3 regions of the Labrenzia sp. THAF35 genome follow, and region 1 is predicted to be linked to each of the others. Evidence: predicted binding sites of a transcription regulator. Region 1 holds the regulator's gene; each other region holds the start of a gene.
The links. The regulator PhoB, encoded in region 1, activates phosphate uptake and scavenging genes when phosphate is short. The targets are predictions, from matches to a motif close to TGTCATNNANCTGTCAT.

Region 1 (3,276 bases):
TGTGGAAGGGTCGATCAAGATCGACGGTGAAGACATCTACGATCCCAAGGTCGATCCCGTACAGCTGCGCGCCAAGGTCGGCATGGTTTTCCAGAAGCCGAACCCGTTTCCCAAGTCGATCTACGACAACATTGCGTACGGTCCGCGGATCCATGGTCTGGCCCGCAACAAGTCCGAGCTTGATGAAATCGTTGCCTCCAGCCTGCAGAAGGCCGGGCTTTGGGAAGAAGTCAAGAACCGTCTGGACGAGCCGGGCACCGGCATGTCGGGCGGTCAGCAGCAGCGTCTGTGCATTGCCCGTGCGATTGCCGTCAGCCCGGAAGTGATCCTGATGGACGAACCGTGCTCGGCGCTTGACCCCATCGCGACTGCGAAGGTGGAAGAGCTGATCGACGAACTGCGGGAAAACTTCACCATCGTGATCGTGACCCACTCGATGCAGCAGGCTGCCCGTGTGTCTCAGCGTACCGCGTTCTTCCATCTGGGTGTTCTGGTGGAGGAAGGTCTGACGGAGGACATCTTTACCAATCCGAAGGACAAGCGTACGCAGGACTATATTACGGGCCGCTTCGGCTAAGCATTTTTTAGGTTTCTGAAGGGGACACAGGATGTCTGAACATACAGTCTCGGCTTACGATGACGAACTGACGGCCATGGCCGGCAAGGTTGCCGAAATGGGTGGTATTGCCGAAAAGGCTTTCGCCGATGCGGTGTCCGCGCTGGTGTCGCAGGATCTGGAGCTTGCCAAGGCGACGATCAAGGGCGATGTCCGTCTGGACAGCCTTTACAACGAACTTGAAGTGAAGCTGATCGAGCTGATCGTCCGCCGCCAGCCGATGGGGCAGGACCTGCGTGAAATCACCGCCGCAACGCGCATTGCCAATGACCTGGAGCGTGTTGGCGATCTTGCCAAGAACGTTGCCAAGCGCGTCATCGCCATCGACAGCGACTTGCAGTCCAAGAAGCTCGCGATCGGTGTGGAGCACATGACGGAACTCGCTCTTTCGCAGCTCAAGCAGGTGCTGGATGCCTACGCCCGCAAGGATGCGGAAGCCGCCCGCCGGGTTCAGGAAGCCGACGCCGAGGTCGACGCGATCTACACGTCGATCTTCCGCGAACTCCTGACCTACATGATGGAAGACCCGCGGGTCATTACCCAGTGCGTCCATCTCTTGTTCTGCGCAAAGAACATCGAGCGCATCGGCGATCACGCGACGAATATCGCCGAGAACGTCTACTACATGGTCACTGGCGAGCGTTTGCCGGAAGACCGGGCAAAGGTCGACGAAACAGGCGCGGTCTGACCCGCCGGTAATCGTCGGATTTGCAGAAGATCTTAACGGCCGGCGCTTCGGCGCCGGTTGCGGTAATTGGAGCGAGATGTATGCCGAAGGTGCTCATCGTTGAAGACGAAGAACCGCTCAGCCTTCTATTGAGATACAATTTGGAAGCGGAAGGGTACTCGGTCGAGTCCTGTGTCCGGGGTGATGAGGCGGAAATCCGCCTGCGGGAAAGCCTGCCGGATCTGTTGCTGCTCGACTGGATGCTGCCGGGCCTGTCCGGAATTGAACTGTGCCGCCGCCTGCGGGCGCGCGAGGATACCGAGCGCCTGCCGGTCATCATGCTGACGGCACGCGGTGAGGAAGCAGAGCGCATCCGCGGTCTGTCGACCGGTGCCGACGACTACGTGGTCAAGCCCTTCTCGGTACCGGAATTGATGGCCCGCGTGCGCGCCATCCTGCGCCGGGCAAGCCCGGAAGTGGTGTCCAGCATGTTGCGGTCCGGCGATATCGAACTGGATCGTGAAACGCACCGCGTTCGCCGCAACACCAAGGAAATACACCTGGGGCCGACGGAATTCCGCCTGCTGGAATTCCTGATGACATCGCCTGGCCGTGTCTTCTCCCGCGAACAACTGCTGGATGGGGTCTGGGGTCACGATGTCTACGTGGACGAACGCACTGTCGATGTTCACGTCGGTCGCTTGCGCAAGGCTCTGAACAAGGGCAAGGCAAAGGATCCTATCCGTACCGTCCGTGGTGCCGGATACGCCTTCAATGACCAGTTCACCTCTGCCACTGCCTGAGGGCAACTTGCAGAATGGAATTAAGGAGCCCGCTTTCTAGCGGGCTTTTTGTTTCTCAGCGGTTATGTGCCTTTCGCGGAGCAAGGTTCTCTTCTGCGACAACCCCATCAGTTGTGTCGGTGTCGGGGCTGATCCTGCGGTCCCTGTCGTGGCGGAGTGGTCAAACAAGGTTTGTTTTGATGGAACGGAAACGGCATGGAGCGGTGCCAAGAACAAGCCGTGGGAGGTCACTGGTCGGGGTCGGGCATCTGGTCAATGGAAGGCCCAAACAAAAAAAAGCCCGCCAGATGGCGGGCTTTCTCATGAATTGGTTAGGTGCGAGGCTATCAGCCTGCCTGAGCCATCGTCTTGCGATCGCGGCGGCGGTCGGCGACCGGCTGATACGCGATCTTGCAGTGATGAGCGCAGTAGGGGACGCCGGCATCGGACTGGCGGCCGCAGAAGTAGAAGTCGTCGGTCGCCGGGTCGCCAATCGGCCATTTGCAGGTCCGCTCGGTCAGCGTCAGGATGGTAGCCCGCTGCGAGATCGGAACGAGCTCTGCAATCGGCTCTACGCGCGGCTTGGCAGCCACCACTGGTGCAGGCGAGATGTCTGCTTTCAGGGCCGTTGCGCCGATCGACTGCGGATGTGACGTCGTCGGTTTCTTCGGCGCTGCACCCGTTGCAGGAGCTGCGGTGCGCGGCCGGCGCGGCTTGGCGCTTGAAGAGGTGGACTTGGCGCGGCCGGACAGGCCAAGGCGGTGCACCTTGCCGATCACGGCGTTACGGGTAACACCACCCAGTTCGCCTGCGATCTGGCTTGCGCTCAAGCCGTCGCCCCAAAGCTTTTTGAGAAGCTCAACTCGTTCGTTTGTCCAACTCATTGCCGCACCCTTTAGTTTGACCGTCCTGCGGCCATTAACCCCGTGTTAAGCATGCGCAAGCACGCTTAATGCTGGCAGATCTAGTGCCTCTTGGTGATTTGCCTCACGAGATCTCGTGTCTGATTGCTGAGAGGTTACAATAACGTTAATTTGTCAGGCAACCACTCGACCCAAACCAGTTGGGGATGAAACGACTTTTCCCCAATTATGGCGAGGTCATTGAGAATTTTATGAAATCCGCCCTCCGCGGCACATGAAATGTCTTGTGCGCCATTTCCATTGACAGTGCATGGTACCGGCAGTGTATAAGAAAGCCGCTGCGTGCCG
Region 2 (3,276 bases), 1.8 Mb from region 1:
GACAGCGCTTCAGCAGCGCCTGCGGGCTCATGGTGGTATCGATCACCACGCAGCAATTGCGGAAATCGTCCTGCGGCACCGGCCCCCAGGGCGGCGTCCGGTAATCGGAGGACCGGGACACCAGCATGACGCCGGGCGTTTCCTCCAGCCGGCGGATCGCCTCATCCAGATTGGCCTTCGGGTCACCAAGGTTGGATCCGAGCCCGAGCGCACAGCGGGTCGGGGCGTCAGCCATCGCATTTTCGGCATTCATTCGACAGGGTTCCGTTCCAGGCGGGTTGCCTCGATCATACGCACGCAATCGGCATGTGGACTTACGTCATGCGCCCGCACAATCGCAGCCCCTTTCAGCATGGCCGTCATGTGAACGGCAACGGATCCGAACAGCCGGTCTTCCGTTTCCGCTTCCAGCACGTCACCGATCATGCGCTTGCGCGACGCACCCGCCAACAGCGGAAGGCCGTGTTTCTTCAGCGTTTCGAAACGGTTCAGAACGATGAAATTCTGGTTGATGGTCTTGCCGAAGCCAAAGCCCGGATCAAGGATCTGCTTTTCCCTGGCGATCCCTGCCTTTTCCGCCAGGTCCATCGAGATTTCGAAGAACTGGTCGATGTCCGAAAGAATGTCCAGTCCGGCATCGGCGGCAAGACGGTTATGCATCATAACTACATGCACGCCGGCCTCGGCAACAACCTCAGCCATGGCCGGGTCCTTTTGCAGACCCCACACATCATTGACGATGACCGCACCTGCCGCACACGCGCGGCGCGCGATCTCCGCCTTGTAGGTATCGATCGATACGGGCGTTCCCATGTCGATCACCTGATCGAGGATCGGATCGAGCCGCGACCATTCCAGGTCCAGCGGCACCGGTTCGGACCCCGGCCGCGTGCTTTCGCCGCCGACATCCAGAATATCGGCCCCTTCCAGAATCATTTCCTGTGCACGCCGCAAGGCGGCATCCGCATTGGCGTGGCGCCCGCCATCGGAAAAGGAATCCGGGGTCACGTTCAGGATCCCCATCACGTGGGGGCGTTGGTGTCCGGCGTCGAAACGCGGCGGCTCGTAGGCTGTCGGGGTCGGCATCATTGCGTCCTTTTGACGGTCAGGCACGTGTTTGGCCCGTCTGACACCGACGGTCAAGCGGCACCAATGCGACTTCGCCCTGCTTGACCCCGCTCCAAGGCTGTGGACGATCACGATTTGGAAGCAATTTGGAGGTTCAATCGTTCCGCGGCGGTTTTCCGGCAATCCGTACACGTCGTCATCAAAAATTCGGGAAACGGTCTTGGAACAGACATCCGTCTGTCACGGAGCTTCAGCACCTGATGTTTTTGCCAAGGGACTCGCCCCTGCGGTCCCCAGCCACGGAGCTTGAAAATGTCTTCAAACGTTTCTCGACGCAATTTTCTGAAATCATCGGTTGCTACCGGTCTGGTACTGGCCTCACCGCTGGCCATGCCGGGCCTGTCGCGTGCGGCCTCGCGCCCGCAGATCACGCACGGCCTTCAGTCCGGCGACGTTGATGCCAATTCCGGCATGATCTGGGCCCGCTCGGACCGCCCGGCGCAAATGCTGGTGGAAGTCGACACCACCGGCACGTTCGAAACGCCACGGCGCCTTGCCCCGATCAATGCGCTTCCCGACTCGGATTTTGCCGTCAAGCGACTGCTTGAGAACCTGCCGTCCGATCAGGATGTCTTCTATCGCGTCGCCTTTGCCGACCTGAACGACGTCAATGCCGTATCCGAGCCGATGACCGGCCGCTTCCGCACCGCCCCGGCGTCCCGCCGCAACATTCGTTTCGCCTGGTCGGGCGATACCGCCGGCCAGGGCTGGGGGATCGATACCGACCGTGGCGGCATGAAGACCTACGCCACCATGGCAAAACATCAGCCGGACTTCTTCATCCACTCCGGCGACACGATTTATGCCGATGGCCCGATGAAGGAAACCGTCGAGCTGAAGGACGGCACCGTTTGGAAGAACATCGTCACGGAAGAAAAATCCAAGGTTGCCGAAACGCTGGACGAATACCGCGGCCAGTGGAAATACAACCTCATGGACGAGAACCTCAAGGCGTTCAACGCGGAAGTCCCGACCTTCTTCCAGTGGGACGATCATGAAGTCGTCAACAACTGGTCGTCCTCCAAGGATCTCCTGTCCGACGACCGCTACAGCGAGAAGAACATCCACCTTCTGGCCGCTCGCGCCGGCCGGGCTTTCCACGAGCTGGCTCCCATCCGCTACACCCCGGCCGAGCCAGGCCGCGTCTACCGCAAGATCGCCTATGGTCCGCTGCTGGACGTATTCTTCCTGGACCTGCGCTCCTATCGCGGGCCGAACGGCGCCTCGATGGAAGACACCATGACACCGGCTTCGCGCATCCTCGGCGCCGAGCAGCTTGCCTGGCTGAAGCGTGAACTTCTGAATTCCAACGCCACCTGGAAGGTCATCGCCTGCGACATGCCGATCGGCCTGATCGTCTGGGACAACTGGAAAGACCAGGCCGGCGCCGAAGCGGTTGCCAACGGCGATCACGGCGCACCGAAAGGCCGAGAACTGGAATTTGCCGATCTGCTGCGCTTCATCAAGACGGCAGACATCGACAACATCGTCTGGCTGACCGCCGATGTGCACTACACCGCCGCGCATTACTACAATCCGGACAAGGCCCAGTTCCAGGACTTCAAGCCGTTCTGGGAATTCGTCTCCGGCCCGATCCATGCCGGCACCTTCGGCCCGAACGATCTCGACATGACCTTCGGCCCGGAGCTCAAGTACATCAAGGCCCCGACCGCCGAACAGGGTGCCAACCTGCCCCCGTCCATGGGGCTGCAGTTCTTCGGCCTGGTCGACATCGACGGCCAGAGCGAACAGCTCACCGTCCGCCTGATGGACCGTGACGACGTCGAACTGCACACCGTCACGCTGGACCCGGTTCGCAAGGCCTGATCAAAGTTTCCAGAAAAAAGAGCGGGCCGGGAAACCGGCCCGTTTGTTTTAAAAAAACCTACCTTCGTCATCCCGGACGCAGCGAAGCGGAGATCCGGGACCGGAGAGCCGAGGTGTTTCCGATGGAGACTTATCATTCGGCGCTGTGCCTCCCCGGTCCCGGCTCGCGCTGCGCTTGGCCGGGATGACGACGGAGAGGCGGACAATGTGCGCCTACTCCGCCGCCGCCGGCTGACGGATCTGGCTGCGCAGGATCAGGAACAGAATAATGCCGGCGATGGGCATACCCGGCAGAATGAAAGCGAGACCGAGGATCGGCTC
Region 3 (3,276 bases), 750 kb from region 1:
CCCGGATGCCTTCGGACGCAAAACGCCACAGGGGCCGGTTCAGAAACTCGCTCACCGGTGCGCGCCATTCGCAGGCACGCGGTACGGATATGGCCAGCAGCCTGTGTGTGAGGTCGCAGACCAGATGCACGGGAACTGCGGACCGGGAGACAAGATCAAGCAGGGCCTTGTCGGCGGCGCTCTCCGGTCGTGCCCTCAGCAGACGGGTGATCTTCGCCCTGTCGCTGTCGTCCGGCTGCGACTTGCCGCTCTCCCAGCGCGATATCCTCGTCTGCGAGACGCCGAGTTCATGCGCTAGGGCTTCCTGCTTGACCCGGTTCAGTACGCGCCAGCGCCGCAGCGACGGTCCAAGACTGCTTTCAAGAACGGCGGTTTCTGTTTGCATGGTGCAAGTGTAACGCGTCCCGGGAATTTTGTGCAGCGGGAAAAGAAGGCACGGCTCACCTGAGCAGGTGTCCGCGCCACCTGCGGGATCAGCGATACTTCTCGATGAACGCGTCGATCGACAACTTGCGAAAATCGGGCAGCCGTTGCTTCAGCTCTTCATGGGACCAGTCCCACCAGGAGATATCGATCAGCGCCTGTTCCTGCTGTTCGGTGAAGCGCCGTTTGATTTCCCTGGCGGCCACACCGCCAACAACGGTGTAAGGGGCGACATCCTTGGAAACGACTGCCCCGGCTGCAACAATAGCTCCGGTGCCGATCGAGACGCCGGCAAGCACCGTGACATTGTGGCCGATCCACACATCATGGCCAATGGTGACCCAGTCGTCCTTGCGCCACTGGAAGAAATCCGCGTCGTCTTCGCCAAGGTCATAGGCAGCAGCGCGGTAGGTGAAGTGGTGCTGGGAGGCGCGCCAGGTTGCGTGGTTTCCCGGATTGATGCGGACGCGACGGGCGATGGAACAGAACTTGCCGATGGTCGACCAGACGACATCGCCTTCCTGCACGATATAGGAATAGTCCCCCATGCTGCTTTCGCGCATTTCCGTGCGTGCGCCAACCTCGGTCCAGATGCCGAGATCACAATTCAGCACTCTGGCTTCCGGGTGAATGTTCGGGGTTTCGGTGAGGGAAGGCTTCTGGGTCGGGGCGGACATGGATGCTCCATATAGCGTTGGAAGGAGTGCGGAAACGGTTTGTAGCCGTGTTGCTGGCACCGGTCGTGACGCTTTGATGACACTGACGTGACTCCCGTTACTTTTTTTGCATGCATCCACAGCGGTGAAAACGGCATTTGGCGGGTAGAAGCCTTGTATTTGAGCACTGATTTCCGAGTAAATTTCAGCCAGGCATGTGTGACACCGAGGGGGCTCGGAAAGCGCTGAGAGCGCTGCGGAATTCCCGACGGAGATGGTTGTTCTGCCGATGCTTCAGGCAGGGATGTCATTGATTTGTCATAAAATTTTGGGCTCCCCGACAAAGGAATGTCATTTTTCTGTAATGGTCCGGTGGCTCTTGTCGCGCAGCACGACGAACACAACGGACAGGGCTGGCGCGTGATTCAATTTCAGGAAGTCACCAAGACCTTCGGGTCTCGGACCGCGGTCAACAAAGTAAGTTTTAATATCGAAAAACCGCAGATGGTCGGGATCATCGGTCGGTCCGGTGCCGGCAAGTCAACCTTGCTGCGCATGATCAACCGGCTGACCCCCGCCAGCGCCGGACAGATCCTGTTCGATGGCCGGGACATTCTCAGCCTGAAAGGCGGCATGATGCGCCGCTGGCAGCGCGACTGCGCAATGGTGTTCCAGCAGTTCAACCTGGTGCCGCGCCTGGATGTTGTCACCAACGTCATGTTGGGGCGCCTCAACGGTCACGGCACCTTGAAGAGCCTCTTCAACATCTTCAGCCAGGAAGACGTCAATTCCGCGCTTGGTGCGCTCGACAGACTGGGCATTGCCCAGGAAGCCACCAAGCGGGCCGAGGAGTTGTCCGGTGGTCAGCAGCAGCGTGTCGCGATTGCCCGCGCTCTTATGCAGGACCCGCACATGATCCTGGCGGACGAGCCGATTGCCTCGCTCGATCCGATGAATGCCAAGATCGTCATGGATGCGCTTCGTGAAATTCACGAGCGCGACAACAAGATCGTCATCTGCAACCTGCATACGCTCGACACTGCCCGGACCTATTGCGACCGGGTGATTGGCATGCGCGACGGTTTCCTCGTGTTCGACGGGGCGCCGCAAGCGCTGACCACGGCTGTCGCACGCGAAATCTACGGTGCCGATGAGAGCTTTAACGAGGCGGCGACATCCACCGCCATCGATGCCGGCCAGTCCGGTTCCAGAGAATCCGCCGGTGCGATGACCCCGGCGGCAGCAGCGGTCTGATCCGGCTGCGCACCCGCTTAACGTCATCAAAATTGAGAACTCTCGGGGAGTGTCCCAAATGAAACTCGTTGCTAAAGTTGCTGCGCTTGCTGCCGTCAGCATGATCGCTCTGAACGCTTCTGTTGCCGGTGCAGCGGAAATCACGGAATTCCGTATCGGCCTGCTCGGCGGCGAAAATGCTTCCGACCGTCTGCGTGCCAACGAATGCCTGCGCGAAAAGACCGAGGAACTGCTCGGCGTTCCGACAAAGCTGTTTGCTCCGGCAGACTACAACGGCGTTATCGAAGGCCTGCTCGGCGGTAACCTCGACATGGCCTGGCTCGGTGCTTCCGGCTACGCAAAAGTCTTCCTGACCGACCCGGAAGCCGTTGAGCCGGTTCTGGTCAAGGTCAACAACGACGGCAGCTACGGCTACTACTCCATCGGTTTTGCCCGCGTCGACAGCGAGATCAACTCCCTGGAAGACATGAAGGGCAAGACCTTCGGCTTCGGCGACCCGAACTCCACGTCCGGTTACCTGATCCCGTCCATCGAAATCCCGAAACTCGGCTACTCCATGAAGCCGGGTGAGTATTTCTCCGACGTCGTCTTCACCGGTGGTCACGAGCAGACCATCGTTGCCGTATTCAACGGCGACATCGCAGGCGGCGTGACCTGGGCTGACGGTCTTGGCGAATGGGAAGACGGCTACAATTCCGGCGCTCTGCGCAAGGCAACCGATGCGGGTCTGGTCGACATGACCGAGATCAAGGAAATCTGGCGTTCGCCGGTGATCCCGGAAGGCCCGGTTGTCCTGTCCAAGAAGCTGCCGGACGACATCAAGGCAAAGATGACCGAGCTGATGGCCAACCTCGTCAAGGAAGACAAGGAATGTGGTTACGGCGTGATGGCCGGTGAAGCACGCGGCTTCGAACCGATCACCCATGCGGCTTACGAATCCATC

Region 2: the regulator PhoB is predicted to act here: its motif matches at 1,296-1,312, upstream of FIU93_RS08175 (alkaline phosphatase).
Region 3: the regulator PhoB is predicted to act here: its motif matches at 1,385-1,401, upstream of phnC (phosphonate ABC transporter ATP-binding protein).

What each region holds. Positions count from the first base shown of each region.
Region 1 covers NZ_CP045380.1:6,092,065-6,095,340, reverse strand. Annotated here, with positions in the region: gene pstB (phosphate ABC transporter ATP-binding protein PstB) at 1-577, shown strand, start outside; gene phoU (phosphate signaling complex protein PhoU) at 609-1,304, shown strand; gene phoB (phosphate regulon transcriptional regulator PhoB) at 1,385-2,086, shown strand; gene FIU93_RS28045 (GcrA family cell cycle regulator) at 2,413-2,949, opposite strand.
Region 2 covers NZ_CP045380.1:1,768,221-1,771,496, reverse strand. Annotated here, with positions in the region: gene folK (2-amino-4-hydroxy-6-hydroxymethyldihydropteridine diphosphokinase) at 1-253, opposite strand, end outside; gene folP (dihydropteroate synthase) at 250-1,086, opposite strand; gene FIU93_RS08175 (alkaline phosphatase) at 1,381-2,955, shown strand; gene FIU93_RS08170 (multidrug effflux MFS transporter) at 3,169-3,276, opposite strand, start outside.
Region 3 covers NZ_CP045380.1:5,341,623-5,344,898, reverse strand. Annotated here, with positions in the region: gene FIU93_RS24595 (helix-turn-helix transcriptional regulator) at 1-385, opposite strand, end outside; gene FIU93_RS24590 (DapH/DapD/GlmU-related protein) at 474-1,100, opposite strand; gene phnC (phosphonate ABC transporter ATP-binding protein) at 1,500-2,333, shown strand; gene phnD (phosphonate ABC transporter substrate-binding protein) at 2,392-3,276, shown strand, end outside.